One region of the Priestia sp. KCTC 13724 genome, then DNA from elsewhere that is predicted to be linked to it. Evidence: riboswitches for the same ligand, from Rfam matches in the RefSeq annotation. Region 1 holds a riboswitch; each other region holds the start of a gene.

The links. Region 1 has a riboswitch for thiamine pyrophosphate ahead of AC1UFB_RS05210 (acetylornithine deacetylase). Riboswitches for the same ligand answer to the same signal wherever they lie in the genome.
Region 2: linked by a shared signal. The riboswitch ahead of thiC (phosphomethylpyrimidine synthase ThiC) and the one ahead of AC1UFB_RS05210 (acetylornithine deacetylase) in region 1 are both predicted to bind thiamine pyrophosphate.
Region 3: linked by a shared signal. The riboswitch ahead of tenA (thiaminase II) and the one ahead of AC1UFB_RS05210 (acetylornithine deacetylase) in region 1 are both predicted to bind thiamine pyrophosphate.
Region 4: linked by a shared signal. The riboswitch ahead of thiT (energy-coupled thiamine transporter ThiT) and the one ahead of AC1UFB_RS05210 (acetylornithine deacetylase) in region 1 are both predicted to bind thiamine pyrophosphate.

What each region holds. Positions count from the first base shown of each region.
Region 1 is NZ_JBXDLD010000033.1:10,276-14,788, forward strand. It holds gene AC1UFB_RS05195 (ABC transporter permease) at 1-204, opposite strand, end outside; gene AC1UFB_RS05200 (ABC transporter ATP-binding protein) at 201-965, opposite strand; gene tenA (thiaminase II) at 958-1,629, opposite strand; gene AC1UFB_RS05210 (acetylornithine deacetylase) at 1,629-2,906, opposite strand; TPP riboswitch at 3,015-3,117, opposite strand; gene AC1UFB_RS05215 (HAD family hydrolase) at 3,424-4,077, opposite strand; partial or broken gene AC1UFB_RS05220 (cytochrome P450) at 4,392-4,513, shown strand, end outside.
Region 2 is NZ_JBXDLD010000009.1:7,533-12,045, forward strand. It holds gene brnQ (branched-chain amino acid transport system II carrier protein) at 1-1,104, opposite strand, end outside; T-box leader at 1,210-1,452, opposite strand; gene AC1UFB_RS01155 (hypothetical protein) at 1,628-1,915, shown strand; TPP riboswitch at 1,970-2,082, shown strand; gene thiC (phosphomethylpyrimidine synthase ThiC) at 2,200-3,966, shown strand; gene AC1UFB_RS01165 (VanZ family protein) at 4,005-4,448, opposite strand.
Region 3 is NZ_JBXDLD010000019.1:88,224-92,736, reverse strand. It holds gene AC1UFB_RS03500 (SDR family NAD(P)-dependent oxidoreductase) at 1-65, shown strand, start outside; gene AC1UFB_RS03495 (ArsR/SmtB family transcription factor) at 81-383, shown strand; gene AC1UFB_RS03490 (aldehyde dehydrogenase) at 400-1,800, shown strand; gene AC1UFB_RS03485 (hypothetical protein) at 1,874-2,017, opposite strand; gene tenA (thiaminase II) at 2,135-2,824, opposite strand; TPP riboswitch at 2,937-3,035, opposite strand; gene AC1UFB_RS03475 (sodium/glutamate symporter) at 3,431-4,513, shown strand, end outside.
Region 4 is NZ_JBXDLD010000091.1:35,276-39,788, forward strand. It holds gene AC1UFB_RS13335 (TcaA NTF2-like domain-containing protein) at 1-184, opposite strand, end outside; gene AC1UFB_RS13340 (TcaA NTF2-like domain-containing protein) at 214-1,158, opposite strand; gene thiT (energy-coupled thiamine transporter ThiT) at 1,344-1,916, opposite strand; TPP riboswitch at 1,977-2,079, opposite strand; gene AC1UFB_RS13350 (GNAT family N-acetyltransferase) at 2,147-2,641, opposite strand; gene AC1UFB_RS13355 (cysteine hydrolase family protein) at 2,737-3,315, opposite strand; gene AC1UFB_RS13360 (cupin domain-containing protein) at 3,337-3,648, opposite strand; gene AC1UFB_RS13365 (YqcI/YcgG family protein) at 3,623-4,390, opposite strand.

The DNA of each region.
Region 1 (4,513 bases):
AGCTAAACCTATTAAAATAATCCGTAGCGTTGAAGGTAAATGTTCAATGAACAGCACATCTTTTAGCTCCCATATTCTCACGCACACCTCAACTGGAGATGGTAAAATAAAGGGCATCGCCACAACATAAGCGATAACCTGCCAAATAAGCAGCAACATGAGCGTTAAAATAATAGATGAACTCCACTCTTTTACCTTCTTCATGCATCCACCTTCATTCTGAGCTCTTCCATCAGTTGATGCTTTAGCTTTACAATCTCTGGTCGATCTATATCCTGCAGAGACCTTGGCCTTTCAAGAGGTACCTTGACCTGCTGAAATTCCTTTAAAGGCTGCTTATCAAAGATAAAGATTCGATCTGATAAAAACAGCGCTTCCTGTACATCATGGGTGATAAACAAAATGGTTTGCTTACGCTTTTGCCACTGTTCAAGCAGCCACTCCTGCATGGATAGACGAGTAATGGCATCCAAGGCACTAAACGGTTCATCTAGCAAAAGTACGTTTGACCCGCTTAGCACGCTACGAAGAAACGAAACCCGCTGCTTCATTCCTCCTGATAAATTGGCTGGAAATCGATGTTCATACCCTTCTAACCCAAATTCACTTAGCAGCTCTTTTACTTGTGTATATGCTTTTCCCTTCGCTACTCCTTTTAACTCTAAAGGTAAAGCAGCGTTATCTAGAATCGTCCTCCAAGGTAAAAGAAGATCTTCTTGGGGCATGTATCCCACATGACCCAATCTACTATGATGCTGCTGACCATTAATTAAAATCCTTCCCGTCTGCTCTATCTCTAACCCGGTAATGAGTCGAAAAAGCGTGCTCTTTCCTGAACCGCTTGCACCAACAATGCTGACAAATTCTCCTTCTTTAATATCAAAATTAAGAGATTCTAAGATTGCTCCTTTGCTTTCTTCATATGAGAAAGTCACCTTTTCAAACTCCAAAGCTTTTTTATACATGAACAGGCCACATCGCTTTTTCATAAGCCATATCCCAGAATAAGTATTCAAAGCGCGTCGTATTAATAAAGATTTCTTCTAGCTTGTTAAGCTCTGCTTCTGATTTTCCTTCTGCTAGCTGATCCATTAGATCGATGCACCAAGTCGCAAGCTCGCCAAATTCAGCTGAGCTGTACATGTGAATCCACTCACTATAAAGCTCATGAGCTGCTCCAGGCTGAGTGGAAAGCTCTTTGCCAATTTCCCAATAGCTCCACATGCACGGGAGCAGTGCGGCAACAAGCTCAGCTAGCGTTCCGTTTTGAGAAACGTGAAGCATATAGTGCGTGTAAGCAAGCGTTGTTGGCGCGGGCTCTGCTGTTTCTAGTTCTTCAGGAGTAATTAAAAAACGTTTTGCATATTGTCTATGTAGCTCCATCTCTTCGTTGATTGTTGAATGTAATAACGCTGCAAATTTCCCCATCGTTTGAACATCTGTTGCTTTTACTGCTCCAAGTGCAAATAGCTTCGCATAATCAATTAAATACACGTAATCTTGTACCATATAAAAGCGAAACTTCTCTTGCTCTAACGTCCCTTCTCCCATCCCCTTTACAAAGGGATGCTCATGCGTTTGCTTCCAAATAGGCTTTACTTTTTCATATAAACGTTCACTGAATCTCATTAGGCACTCTCCTTTTTTGTATGTAGCCACTCATAAATAAACTGAACCATCACTTTCGTGTAATCGAGTAATTGATCAACGGACAGCTTTTCATTAACAGCGTGTGCTTCCGTTAATTCGCCTGGGCCATAAATAACTGTAGCTATACCTGCATCAGCTAGCCAGCCACCGTCCGTAACCGTTGGAGAAACGTTGACTTTCGCTTCTTTCATTGTCACTTCTCTATGAGCACTGACTAACGAGTGAACTGCTGGGTGATTTCTATCTACTTCAAATGCAGGGAAAATTTCACCTCTATCTTCAATCATTGATGTTCCTCCCCACTTAAACGTTGGGAGATTTTCTCTTAGCCACCGATCTGCTTTTGCAACCTGTAACAGATGGTCTTCTACTTCTTTCGCTACTTCTTCATACGATTCATTTGGATAATAATGAACGGTCACCCACAGCCTGCACTCATCTGCGATAAACGCTGCGTGGCGACCACCTTCAATAACCGCTGGATTTATTGTATTTGTTCCAGGCGGAAAGCCAGGGTAGCTTTTGACAACAGCCCAGTGGCGCTCTAACTCTTGTAGTGCACCAATTAATTTCATCATTTTTTCAATTGCACTGGCTCCCAACAAACCGCCGCCGGCATGAATCATTTGTCTTCTTGTGGCATCATGATATGTTTGCTTACTTTTCACAGTTATCCACCCGGTAATGACTCCACCTTGACCTTGGATTTGCAAATCACTTGTATCAACCACAACCGCAAAGTCTGCGCTATATCCTCGCTTGCAGCATTCAAGGGTACCTGCCTCTCCAACCTCTTCACCGATAACTGACTGAAACACTAAATCACCAGGAAACTCCACTCCAGCTTCACGTAGAAGCTTAATAGCAAACAGCGCACCAGCGAGTCCGCCTTTCATATCGGCAGCGCCTCTCCCCGTAATAAATTCTTCACCGCACCTCGCTTGAAACGGATCAGCATTCCATCCTTCGTCTTCGTTAACAGCTGCAACATCAATATGTCCATTAATAATCAAACTCTGGTACCCACTTCGATTTGTTCCCTTTAATGTTCCAACAACGTTAGGATCATTTGGATACACGTCCCACATATCTGTTTCAAAACCATAGCTTTCCAACAGCCGCGCAATATAGCTCTGCGCTTCTTTTGTATTACGTGCAGGTGGTGCTGGTGTTTTGTAAGATATGAGCTTGGTCAAAAGTTCAATAAGCTCATCTCGTTTGTCATCTACTTGCTTTACTACATCCGTAATATTCATACCAATTCCCTCCTTCTAAACCACATAAAAAAAGCGCTTCTTTTCATAGAAAAGAAGCGCTTGAATATACACATGTATCCCTCTTACATCACGTAAAAGTCATAGATGTAGCACACAATACCTCTTTCCTACGCTAGTATTACCTAGTTCAGGTTATAAGGGTTAAGACAAGCGTCTCTCTCAGCTTTGAAAAGCACCCCTAGTGGTTTGATAATGACTATTTTTTTGTAAAACTATCTGATTATTACCTCTATTAGTTGTACCACACTACCTTATATAGTTCAATACAATTTGCAGAATTCTAATTTGACCTTCAAAGCCACAATAGCGTTATGTTTAATTCTATCGGATGCCTACCAAGTATAGAAGACTAGGGACGAGCTATTCAGCTTAAAATCCCTCCTTTTCTATACTTACTTCTTTTGACAAGTTGGACAGTAATACAACCGCCTCATATTCCGTTCCCAAAAATACACTTAGAACCATAGAAAGTGGAGCTAATGCTAGCTTCACTTTTTTAATGACTTACCTGTTCAATTACTTCTTGCAACGACTTCTCTTTCATAGAGGCAATGCGTAAGTGATACGTTTCAAACGTCAAATGTGCAGAGAGACGATTCGGCACAATTACACATTGTAAACCCGCAGCAATCGCAGCTTTTGCACCGTTGGCTGAGTCTTCAAAAGCAATGGCTTCAGAAGGTTTTACGCCTAGCTTTTCAACTGTTTGCTTATAAAGAGCTGGATCTGGCTTAACTTTTTCCACGTCGCCACGCGTTTGCATCACTTCGAAATGACCAAGGAGATCTAATTCCTTTAAAAACGACGTAACCCATGCACGGTCTGAGCTGCTAGCTAAACCAATTTTCAGTCCTAATTCTTTCGCTTCTTTTAAATACTCAAGAACGCCTTCACGAGCTGCAAGCTGCTTCATTTTTTCTCGGTGACGCTTTAATGACTCTTTTGCAATTTCTTCCTTCGTTAATTCACGACCAAACTGCTCATATAAAAAGTCGTAAAGCGCTTTAGTATCCGTTCCTATATAAGACGCAAACTCTTCAATTTTCAAATGTACGCCACGAGGTTCTAGCATATCGCAGTATACTTCATACCAAACTGATTCTGTATCTACAATTAATCCATCAAAGTCAAACACAATTGCTTTAATCATCTTTCATACCGCCTTTATATCTCAATTCTAGTTAATATCCTATCACGTTCTTATGAGTAGGGCTACAAATGTATATTTCAACTAGCACATCGACATATGGATATCATTTGCATTTTTTTCATTTCTTTACGCTCAACTTTTCTATTTCAGCTGATGAGCAAACAATACCCCCTATATAATTAAGGTACATTTTGAACTATAGGTTCATTTTATCGAACTGTATGCACAAAAAGTTTAGAGAGCATTTACTCTTTTCCATCTCTATAGAAGGAGGAACGAACAATGAAACAAGAAGTAATTCCGGTAACTGAGATACCAAACTAACGCTGTTAGATCCACCTGATCACCGTAAAGCACGCTCTTTACTTTCTGCTGCTTTTACACCACGTAGCTTAAAGAACTGGGAGCCACGCATTCGTCAAATTGCTGCTAATCT
Region 2 (4,513 bases), on a different contig from region 1:
ACCTTGCTTTCCTTTGATTAAAGAATTCGTTAATGATAGAACAATTAGCATAATAGCAACAGGGTAAATAGCTGTTAAAACTGGAACTGAAATTTTTAGAATCATGGTTAATCCTAAGTTTGCAACAAGTAAACTAAATACGGCAATTGTACTAACCCAAACCTTATATGATACTTTCGGTACTAATTGCTCAAAATACTGACTGCATGAGGTTAATAATCCAACAGAAGTTGTTAAACACGCTAGCGTAAATACAACTCCTAATAGAACAGCTCCGAACGGTCCAAAAAGCGTAAATACAATGTTCGTTAACGTTATTGCTCCATTTGCTGCATTGGCATGACTAACAGATCCTAAATATGCCAGCATAAGATAAATAATAGCTAGCAACGTTCCTGCAATTACTCCTGCACGAATGGATGATGACATAATACTTTTCGCACTAGTCATTCCTTTTTGCTTCAAAGCCATTGCAATGACAATTCCAAAGTTTAGCGCAGCGATTGTATCCATGGTCGCATAACCATCGGTAAATCCAGTAGCGAATGCTTTTGTGACATAATTACCTGCAGGTTGACCAGCCGGCTCAAAAGGATAAGAAAGGGCACGAATAAAAATAAGTGAAATAAGAACTAATAAAACTGGCGTTAATACTTTCCCAAAGCGGTCAACAAGCTTTGAAGGCTTTAAAGCTAACCAGTAAGCAAGTGCAAAATAACAAAACGTATATCCAAACAGCGCGGCTTTTACATTTACTCCTTCAGGTAAAAAAGGCTGTACGCCCATTTCAAATGCTAAGCTTCCTGCTCGTGGGATTCCTAAAAAAGGTCCAATTGCTAAGTAAATCATGACCGTAAATACAACGGCGAAAACTGGGTGGACTCGGTTTGCTAATGAATGAAGACCATTTGATTTTGCTACAGCAATGACACCCAGGATTGGTAGCCCCACAGCCGATAAAATGAAGCCTGTAACAGCTGGCCACAATTCACTTCCAGCAGACTGTCCTAAAAATGGAGGGAAAATTAAGTTTCCTGCTCCAAAAAATAATGAGAATAGCATTAAACTAATAAACAGTGTATCTTTTCTTGATAAAGCATTCATGTGAGTTCCTCCTAGATTGTTTGTATTTCTGATTTTTCTGTCTAATGTCAATATCACTTTCCACTCGAATCACTCCTTTTTATACACAAAAAAATCCCGTCCCTAAAAAGGGACGAGATATAATTCTCGCGTTACCACCCTCGTTCTGCTAAAAACAGCAGCACTCGCCAACGTACGTGTTCATACGTGTTCCTTCTAACGGTGGACGTCCGAATATACTTACTATAAGGCTTCAGCATATTTTCTCAGAGATGATTTTCAGCTAGGAACTGTACGCTAACTTTCAGCAAACGTTAGCTCTCTGGGGAACAGTTTTCATAACCTACTCGTTCTCTTCAACGAATTTATAAGGTGTTTTAATTGAATAAAAATATTCTAACAAAACTTTTAAGATTTGTATACAAAAATTAAAATATTTTATCAATTATATTTTTCCCCATTAATAGTCAGTCTATAAAATGAAACTTCTATAGCTAATTCGTTCGTATATACTACTACATTACTTAATAGGAGGCTCTTATACATGAGCGGAAATGTACGTGTTATGAAATGGCTAACGGCTGGGTATGAAGCATTTTTAGGTATTCCTCTAATTGGTGGTGCATTCATCATAAGCTTTTCATGGGGACCTTTAGTATTTGCTTTTTTCCTGCATGCAATTGCTCTATTTTTATCTCATAAAGAAGGTCGTTCAGCTTACGGAAATATTTTGGGGATGGTGACATCATTTGTCGGCGTAATCCCAGTTGTGGGAATGGTTATGCATATTATTACCGCTATTGTTATTGCATTTGAAGCAGCAAAAAGATAAATAACCGCTTGCATTTTCCCCTAATGATGGTAGAATGAAGTCGTCAATTAAATGATTTTCTACTAGGGGTGTCTGATTACACAGACTGAGAGAAGAGTTATTGTGCTCTTTAACCCTCTGAACCTGATTTGGGTTATACCAACGTAGGGAAGTAGTCTTGAAAGAACGGTGTTTTATGCTGTTTTCTTTTTTGTCTATTCCATCGGGCTCTTACATAGAGCCCGATTTTTTTGTTCGGTATAGCTTATTTTCTCAAAATCTACTAGCATAATGGAGGAATAAGTATGTCTAAAGAACAAGTAATCATTTCAATGCAACAGCCGTTTCCAAACAGTAAAAAAGTATACGTGCAAGGGACTCGAAGTGATATTCAAGTACCGATGCGCGAAATCCACCTTTCCCCCACTGTAAACGACCGCGGTGAAGAGCAAAACACCCCCGTTCGCGTTTACGATACAAGCGGCGTATACACCGATCCAGCCTATAGTGTAGATTTAGAAAAAGGACTGCCACCTTTACGCAAACCATGGATTGCAGAACGAAACGATACTTTTTCCTATGCTGGCCGTACCGTTCAAGCAAGAGATAACGGCTATAAAGAAGGCGATCAACGGAACGAAACGAAAAGCTTTCCCCTTATTAATTATTCACCACAAAAAGCAAAGGATGACAGAAACGTCACCCAAATGCATTATGCAAAAAAAGGAATTATCACGCCTGAAATGGAATTTATCGCAATTCGTGAGCAAATGAGTGCAGAAACGATTCGTGAAGAAGTTGCAGCAGGGCGTGCAATCATTCCCTGCAATATTAACCACCCAGAAGTTGAACCAATGATTATTGGAACAAAGTTTCACGTGAAAATTAATGCAAATATCGGAAACTCTGCTGTTCATTCATCAATTGAGGATGAAGTTGAAAAGATGACGTGGGCTACAAGGTGGGGAGCAGATACAATTATGGATCTTTCAACTGGTAAAGACATTCATAAGACGCGCGAATGGATTATTCGAAACTCACCCGTTCCTGTTGGCACTGTCCCAATCTATCAAGCTTTAGAGAAAGTTAATGGTATAGCAGAAGACCTATCTTGGGAGGTTTATCGTGATACACTCATTGAACAAGCAGAACAAGGGGTTGATTACTTTACAATTCATGCAGGCGTACTGTTGCGCTATATTCCACTAACTGCTACGCGAACAACCGGTATTGTCTCACGGGGTGGTTCCATTTTGGCTCAATGGTGCTTAGCACATCACCAAGAAAACTTTTTGTATACACACTTTGAAGAGATTTGCGAAATTTGTAAGCAATATGATATCTCAATCTCACTGGGAGATGGCCTGCGCCCTGGTTCAATTGCTGATGCGAACGACGAAGCTCAATTTGCAGAGCTTGATACGCTTGGCGAATTAACAACAATTGCATGGAAGCATGATGTTCAAGTAATGATTGAGGGTCCTGGACATGTGCCAATGCATCTGATTAAAGAGAACGTTGACCGACAAATGGAAGTTTGCCACGAAGCACCATTCTATACCCTGGGACCACTAACAACTGATATAGCACCGGGCTATGACCACATTACGTCTGGTATTGGAGCTGCAATGATTGGGTGGTTTGGTACAGCAATGCTTTGTTATGTAACCCCAAAAGAACATTTAGGCCTCCCGAATAAAGAAGATGTTCGCGAAGGTGTAATTACCTATAAAATTGCTGCTCATGCTGCTGATCTTGCAAAAGGTCACCCAGGTGCCCAAATTCGTGATAACGCACTTTCAAAAGCTCGATTTGAGTTTAGATGGCATGACCAATTTAATTTATCGTTAGATCCTGACCGAGCTCGAGAATACCATGATGAAACACTACCAGCAGAAGGTGCTAAAACCGCTCACTTCTGTTCCATGTGTGGACCTAAGTTCTGTTCAATGAGAATTTCTCATGATATTAGACAACTAGCGGATGAAAAACAGCTCGTTGATTTCGCTAAACAAGGCATGAAAGAAAAATCACAGGAATTTATTGAAAAAGGATCTAAACTTTATTCTTAATAAAAAGCACCGAGGTAAGCAACTACTTATCTCGGTGTCTATCGTTTTAAAATAAGTCTTTTAAAGAAAAAGAGCAGCTTAACTAAAATCCATCCGACCAGTGTTCCAATTGAATTTAGCAGAATATCATCAATATCAAAAACTCGCTCTGTTAACTCATATTGTAAAATCTCAACAGTGAAACTGATTAAGAACCCTGTGACAACCACTTGAATAAATCCGTCAAATGATTTCATAAAAAGCGGTATAAACATTCCAATTGGAGCAAACATTACAATATTCCCTATTACGTTCACGAATGCTAGCTCAAGATTTCCACTGGCCCACATGAGCTTAATTGTACTAAATAAGCTTAAATTCATAGCTTGCCCATATACTTGCTCGTTTTCTTTAATGAGCGTGACGTAAATAAGTGTCACACCATATATAATAAACAAGAAAAGCAATCCTTGTTTTACTTTTTTCTTTGTATTATCCGTCATGTTTTTCCACACCTTCTCTGTCCTTACCGTCCGCTTTTACTTCTATCATATTGTACATGCTATGT
Region 3 (4,513 bases), on a different contig from region 1:
TGCCGAGGTTTTTCCCACGTAAGCTTATTACAAAAGTTGTAAGAAGTATGCAAGAAGTTAAGTAAGAGAGGATAGGTAGCATGAGTACACGCGCAGTGGAATTATTTCGATCCAGTATTCCTGTTTTTCAAGCACTAAGCGATTCAGCGAGACAGGACATTATTTTATTATTAGCAGAAAAGGAACCGCTAACGGTCAATGAAATCGCAAAAGAATCAACCCTCTCTCGACCAGCAGTTTCTCATCACTTAAAAATATTACGTGACCAAAAGCTTGTAAGTATTGAGCAAAAAGGAACGCAGCGTTATTATTCACTCGCATTAGAAGATGCGGTAGGGCTATTAAAGGAATTAATTTCAACAATTGAAAAAGAATGTTTATGATCAAAGAGGTGAAGAAATGAAGCATAGTGAGTATTACGTTACAGATGAGAACATTATCAGCAATATTGTCGAAAAGCAAAAGCGGTACTTCTATGAACAAAAGACAAAGTCCAAAGCCGTGCGAGTGCAGGCACTAAAGGATTTGCAATCCATGATTAAATCCAATGAAGAAGTAATTATGGAGGCGTTGAAAAAAGATTTAAACAAATCAGAAATAGAAGCGTATGCTTCTGAGATTGGCATTTTGTTAGAAGAAATTCGCTTTACGCTAAAGCATTTAGACGGCTGGATGAAGTCTAAAAAAGCAAAGACAGTCATGACTCATATTGGTTCAAAAGGATATATCATCCCGGAACCTTACGGAGTGACGCTCATTATTGCACCGTGGAACTACCCGTTTCAACTAGCTATTTCACCATTAATTGGCGCTATTGCAGCGGGCAATACAGCAATTATTAAGCCGTCGGAACTGACGCCTAATGTTTCAAGGGTAATGGAAGAATTGCTTGCCAAAACGTTTGACCCTTCGTTTGTTACAGTTATAGAAGGAGCTGTGGAAACGACTCAAATCTTATTGAAGCAACCGCTGGATTATATTTTCTTTACAGGAAGCGTCAACGTTGGAAAAGTCATTATGCAAGAAGCAGGAAAGCAGCTCATTCCAGTCACGTTAGAGCTAGGAGGTAAGAGCCCTTGTATTGTGCATAGAGATGCAAATGTTGAACTTGCGGCTAAGCGCATCATGTTTGGTAAAAGTATGAATGCTGGTCAAACATGCGTTGCTCCAGACTACTTGTTAGTTCATAAAGACGTAAAGGTTCAGCTTATTGCACAGCTACAGAAAGCGGTAACGCAGTTTTATGGCGAAGATGTACTCACAAGCGGGCGTTATGGCAGAATTGTCAGTGAGAGACACTTCGATCGTTTAATTGAGTTTTTACAAGATGGAAAAGTTGTAATTGGCGGTAATTATAATGAAGAAACGCTCCAGATTGCTCCAACCGTCTTAGACGAAGTAAAATGGGATTCAAGCGTTATGCAAGACGAAATTTTCGGTCCAATTTTACCTCTTATTGAATATGAAAGTGTAGATGAGGTCGTAAGTGCAGTTCATCAAAAAGCAAAGCCGCTAGCTCTATATTTGTTTTCAGAAAGTGAAGAGGTTCAGCAGCAAATTATTAACACGGTTTCATTTGGGGGAGGGTGCATTAACGATACGATTATGCACCTGGCAACGCCGCACCTGCCATTTGGAGGAGTTGGAGAGAGTGGAATCGGTCAATATCACGGTGAGGCAAGCTTTAAAACGTTTTCACACTTTAAAAGCGTGCTGAAGCAAACAACAAAGTTTGATTTTGCCTTTAAGTATCCGTCTGATAACCAAAGTCTAAAAACGATTAAAAAGTTTTTGAAATAACGTCAAACGAAAGAGTTTGGGACATAACAAAATGATTGCTTCTAAAAGACGAACACTCGCTGTTTCCATCTCTTTAGTTTGTCTCAACACGTTCGTTCCATTGCGCTACGGCCACTCGCTTTCCGCGGGGAGGAACCTGAGCTTCCTCGCTGCGCTGCGGGATCTCCGTTTTCCCTCTCTTTCCCGCAGGAGTCGAGTGTCCTACGCTCCATTCCACCCTGTTTCCAACATTGTTTTCACAATCAACCAAAAAACCTGAACGATTAAAAGTGAGAAACTCTCAATCGTTCAGGTTTATCATTGGCTGAATTACTTATGTCCCAGCCTCTGTTTGTTATGAGTGCACGATGGTTTGAGATAGAGGCCATTGCTCTTGTTTGTAGGCCATGTCCCAAAATAGATACTCAAGTTCGCAACTTTTGATAAAATGCTCTTTCATACGTCTACGTTCCTCAGCTGAAGCTTTTTCTGCTAACTCATCTAATTTGTCACAAAACCATTTTGTCGTTTCTTTCATTTCTCCATTGGTATAAAAGGAAATCCATTCGTAAAAAGGGTGATCCGGTGTTAAGTTCACTTCGCCTGCAATACGCTCGCCAATTTCAACGTATGTCCATGGACATGGCAGTAGCACAGCAATAATTTCACCTAGTGTCCCTGTATGTGCGACCGTCATCATGTGGCTAATATAATGATTTGCTGTTGGTGCTAAGGGCTGATGCTTCATATCTTCATAACGAATGCCAGCTACTTTACAAAAATTATTATGAGGATGGACTTCACTATGTAAAACAATTGAAATACCGTTATTAAACACTTCCATTTCATCACGGGTACTACATTTTGTTAACGCCGCACCGTATATGCGAACAAAAGCAGTTAAATATTCATAATCCTGTGACACATAATGAATTAAAGCTTCTTTTGGAACTTTTCCTTCCTTAATACCTGCAACAAATGGATGTTGAAAGATGGCATCGTAAATGTAAGCTGCTTCTTTGCGTAATTGAGCTGAAAATGACAATTGATATTCCTCCCTAATTGAATCCACAAGGAACGCGCTTATAAATGTAGGCAATAACAAAAAAAACACCCCATTATATGGAGTGGTAAAGACAGTTGTTGGTGTATTACACGACAACGCCGTACCACTTTCCTACGCTGGTATAAGCCAGATCAGGTTCAAAGGGATCAAGATTCCTTGTCTCAGCCAAACGGCACCCCTAGTGGATTCTTTCATTTTATTCTTATTCAATTTAACATAAAAAAAAGAATTATACAAAAGTTTAGAAAAAACGGTTCAAAAGTAATGGAAAGTAGTAGTTTGAATAGTGATATTTTAAAAAAATAAATGAGATAAATTACATATGAAACTAGTAACTAAACGATTGGAGTAGTTAATGAAAAAAATGAGAAAATTGTCACGAATCTTGTCGGAATGTGCAAAGGCTGTGCTATCATGATATAATAATTGTAAGTTCGTTACGTTTAAACAAGCTCAATTAAAGAATTAAGCCACAAATTGAAGAGGTATTTAGCTGAAGCTAAATGGCTTTTTCAGTTTGCCTAGTTTAATATAAATTAGTCCTGTCAATTTAGTAGGAATTATATTTTTTAAGGAGGTTGTTTAATGAATCTATCAGCATGGGATTTATTTGTGGATCTTGGTTTCATCTCACTGTTATTAGTGGCTGGTACCATTATTCGAGCAAAGGCCAGGTGGGTACAAAACTTATTTTTACCTGCGAGTATTATTGCTGGAATATTGGGTTTAGCATTAGGGCCAAACGGTATTGGCCTCATTCCATTCACTGATCAAATTGGAACTTATCCAGGTATTCTAATCGCGGTTATTTTTGGTGCAATTCCAATTGCAACTCAAAGTGTAAAGTTTAAAGAAATAGCGGGTCGCGTAGGTAGTATGTGGTCGTATTCTCAAATGATTATGCTAGCAATGTGGGGCGTCGGTTTACTATTTTCATTGCTGCTATTAAATAACGTTTGGGGAGATTTAAACTTAGGATTTGGCTTGTTATTAGCAGCAGGATTTATCGGTGGACATGGAACAGCGGCTGCTGTCGGAGATGCGTTTGCAAAGCAAGGATGGGAAGAAGGATTATCTCTAGCGATGACATCAGCAACGATTGGTGTTATTTGCTCAATCGTAGTAGGGTTGGCGTTCATTAAATATTATTCGAAAAAAGGTGAAACAAATTATCTTGCAAGATTTGAAGACTTACCACGAGAATTAAGAACAGGATTAATCCCCCCTGAAAAGCGCACTTCTACAAAAATGGATACGGTATCATCGATTGCTGTTGATCCACTTGTCTTACATGTGGCTTTAGTGACAATTATCGCATTAGGTGGCTACTATTTAAGTGAGCTAGGTCAAACGTTGTTGCCTTCAGTAACAATACCGGCTTTTTCACTAGCTTTTCTTGTAGGTTTAGCTATTAAAGGTATTATGAAGAAAACGAATAGCGATCAGTATATTAATGCAGATGTAATGAACAGAATTAGTGGAAGTGCAACAGACTTCTTAGTTGCGTTTGGTATTGCTTCTATTAGTTTATCAGCGGTAGCAAGCTATATTGTACCTTTTGCACTGTTATTATTATTCGGTCTGTTGTTTGCATGGTTTGTATTCCGAGTTCTTTCTGGCAAGTTCTTTGGTCCAATTTGGTTTGAACGAGGAATTTTCACTTGGGGA
Region 4 (4,513 bases), on a different contig from region 1:
TTGTCACAACGGGAAGAGAAGAACTCTTTTGTGTCTCATTAGCAGACTCATCGACATCAACCAGAACGGTAGCTTCTGATTCAGGCTCTTTTGGTGTCGGAGCCGGAGCAGACTTTGTCTCACTACATGCTGACAGCACAAGCCACAGGGAACAAATTATGGCCACCATATATAGATTTCCCATTTGAATCCCCCTTTTTTCTTTTATCTTGTTTAACTTTCAAACGTGGACAGCTCAAATGCGCCTGCAGGAATCGTCCATTTAGACTCAGAAGCCTTTTCTAAATGATGAATAACAAAAAGAGAATTTGCTTTTAGGGTCACGACAATTGTTCCTTTATTTCCATTATTGTCCGTATCGTAATGAATAACAGCTTGATTATGTTTAAAAATTATGTTTTCTGCTTCTACTGTAGCTACTTCTACTGAATTTGGTGGCTTATAGGCATGAATCTTCACCGTAGCCTCTGAGCTAGAAGAAGCATAAAACTCTACGATTGGAGCACCTTTTAAGTCAGAATTGGAAGTGGACCATTTACCGTTATATTCATTTAAGCTAGCTGCTCTTGTAATAGCTGGTGCATTTGACTTCGTTTCTTCTGCTTTATCCATTGTATACGGCTCTACGCTTTTAATTCGCAATGTACCTTGATCGCTTATTAGCGTATACAATTGATTAATACTCTTTGTATAATCCTTTTTATTAGGTTGATGGATGGTGACTTCTTCAAACGTTTGTAAATTTATTTGATTTTTCTCAGCTTCATACCAGTTCACAACTTGAAACGTCTTTAGTTCTTGACGAATTCCTTGCTCCGAAAAATTATCAATTTTCATTACTTGCTGTTTATAAAACTCACTATCTTCTATTATATATGTCTGAATTGACTTAGCTGATTTATGAAGGATTCCATCATGTAAAGCCTTGAAGTAGCTATTCATAAACTGCGAGATTATTTTTTCATCTATTGTATCTGAAATATCATATCTGTACTGGTTTTCAACAACATCTTTCTTTGCTTCTTGATCATGACTTTCTATCTCTCCTGCAATCATCAAGTCCGTATCGACTTCAGTTGCTTTTTGAGCTTTTTGCTGACATCCTGCGAGTAAAAGGGATGTTGCAATCGTCATGTAAAGGAGATTACGTTTGTTCATTAACATGATTCCTTCCTACAAAAAATGGTATGTATATTCTTCCAACAAACAGACCTAGTATACCATTCTACAAAAAAACCCTCAACCCTTTCATAAAAAGAACAAAAACACTGAAAACATGTAAATTGGTTTAAAAACGCAAAAAACCTATAGGATGTTACTCCTATAGGTTTCATTCCTTTTATTTATGATGCGCGATTTAATACCACTCTTGCAGCAGACGGAATTAATACGGCTAAAATGATTAGGCAAGCAATCATGGATCCCACCATTGCTAGTCCGTTCATCGTAAATGAATACCATAATGCAGATACTCCTTTTGGCGCATAAGAGCCCCAAAAAATAATCCCTGCAACAAAGTGCCAAAAATAGCGAGCAACGCTGCCGATAACAATTGCTAAAATAATAAATGTAAATGCTTTTGTTCGATTGTTAGTAGCTAAGTTCTGCTTAATAGCACCAGACAATAGCCCTGCTAGACCAATGAATGCAAATGCAATAAAATATTCGATAAATGCTTGTAGAGGTGTTAATACATAAGCAGTACCCGTGACAACTTGTAGCAATCCCCACAAAAATCCAGCTACCACGCCTGATGTAAATCCCCATCGAAAGCAAATAATGAAGATTGGTACCATGGAAAATGATATGGACACGGCAGGTGCAATTGTAATTGATGGCAATATATCAATTATCATTGCTAGAGCTGCAAAGATTGCCACTTCAATTTTCGCTTGTAAAGACATTCCTTTGTTCATCGTCTTTTCACTCCTGTTGTAAAATCATTAGTATTCAACGACAAACACAGGAGGCAGCACAAGCTGCACGCTCCACACTCCCTACGCTAGCATTAACTAACAGGTTCAAAGGGTCAGAACAATTGGTTCACTCTCAGCCATTCAGGCTCCCCCTGTGGTACGTTGATATGTATTATTAGAACGCTTTCTATTATAACATAATTCTCAAACAAGATACTATTTAATTTCACTTAAAGAATCAGTTGATAAAACAGAACATCTTGCCATTGATTGAACTTCCATCCTACTTCTTTAAATTCCCCACAAAAGGTAAATCCAAACTGTTCATGCATTTTAATACTTTTATCGTTTCCTTTTGTAATACCAGAAATAACAACGTGATGATTTAACTCTTTTGCTTGTACTAGAATAGCTTCCATTAACCTTTTACCAATTCCAAATCCTTGGTGAGCTTCATCTACATAAACGGAGAGTTCAACTGTTCGAATATATGCTTCTTTATCACGGTAGGAAGACAAAGATGCGTATCCAGCTACTTCACCATTTCGTTCAGCAACAAGCAGTGGAAACAGTTGACTTTGGTCGTGAGATTCAAACCAGCTTTTACGTTGCCCAATTGTTACAGGAGTTAAGTCAAATGTTGCTGCGCTTTGGTGTACTGACTGATTATAAATAGCCACCATTGTAGGTAAGTCTTCTGCTAAAGCTTTTCTAATTACTGTCATGATGTATCGTGCTCCTTTTTCAAAATGATGTTTCTATTGTACTTGTTTTTGTCAGAATAATCTACACAAAAAACCTGATGCAAAAGCATCAGGCCTCATTTTATATATTGATAGGATTGCAGTACGCGTAGGGCTTCGGATGTTGAAGTAACCGTTGCAAATTCATTGTGAAGAGATGATAAGCTTAAGCGATGAACATCTTCTGCTGCAAAAGTTGTTTCACCGTCATATGATAACAGATTGAAACACGCAGTTGCATCGTGGATGACGTAAGTGCGATAACCTAAGTTTCCTGCCATGCGTGCCGTTGTAGAGACGCAATGGTTCGTTGTTAAACCTACTAGTATAAGCGTATCGTATCCGTTTTCCTTCAGATAGTTATCCAGTTCTGTTCCTATAAAACAGCTATTTTTATGCTTTCGAATTAAGTATTCATCACCAACAGGACCGAAACCTTCTTTGAAACGGAATCCTTCCGTCCCTGGAAAAAGAGGAGATGTTTCGCTTTTTGAAGCATGCTGGACATGAATAACCGGAAACTGCTGTCTCCTCCAAGCTTGTAAAAGAGTGAGCATATTATCTTCTGCATGAATATTATTACGAGTTCCCCAAGCATCTTGTTCAAAACCTTTTTGTACATCTATTATGATTAAAACAGGGTTTGATTGAATCATTCCAGTCATCAACTTCTTTCATCAAAATTTTAAAATGGAGATTACATACGTACAACCATTCACATCAGCTTTTGACGCATGCTTTGTGTGTTTTGGTAAATAAATACGATCTCCCGCTTCGCACCGAGTTATTTCTCCCTCAACTGTAAAATAAATAGATCCTTTAATAATATGAAGAATCTCGTCGGTAGGGTGAGTATGACTTGGGTGTTCCTGCCCTGCAACATCATGTTGAACCTCTACATAACCGGTATGTTTTGGAAGTAGTTCATGTATAACTTCTTCAAGACCACCGCCAATTCCTTTTTTAATAAAGGCTTTTTTTAACTCCATCTCTTTCACTCCTTTTTAGCTTGAATGGACATTCTGTTGGGAACGAGTTGTTAACATCTCGTAAGAAATACTGCTTCCATTCATGATTTTCTTGATCTCCATACCATCCTAGATGAGGATGCGCTTCAACTTTGTCGTAATCTTCAAGTCGATTCCGAACCGTTTTTTGAACTTGCTGTCCCATTTTTGTATGAGGAGTCATTCCCTCAAACACCCATCTAGGCTGAAATGTAATTATGAAACTGCTGCTCTTTCGGCTTTTTCGTAATTCATGTACAGGCGTATTACAGACAACAAATATTGGCTCACCTTCAAAACAAAACTCCCATAGAGGATCGTTAGGGTTTTTGGGGATTTCTTCGGGCCAAGGCTTTCCATCAATTCGATGTAAAAATGTGAGCGTATCCCAAAACATCGTTTCATACTGAGTCATCGTACGTTTTTTATGTTCAGGCTCAAAGAACACAACAAATGATGTATAGCGACCTAATGTGCGAAAGCATGCCATATATTCTTTAAGTGCATCTGCACAGAGCCTGATATCTTTATAATTATATGGTGAAGACACAAACGCAAATCGCAGCAAATCTTTTTTTAATCCCTCTACTCCTAAAATGCAGGGGAAAGGGTTCTTTTCAGAAAGCATGTCTTGACTAAAATCACTAAAAACCGCTTTTCCCCATTCAGGAACAATAGGCGAATCCATAATTTCCTTGCTATTGAATAGCTTTTTATTTCTCATTAAAACCCTCCTTACAGATTTCCACCAGATATTTTTATTAGAAACAGGGACGCTTTATATTCGTTTTCCTTGTATTTTCCAAATTCACAAACGACCGGAATAGGAAATAAGTAAACTTTTAGA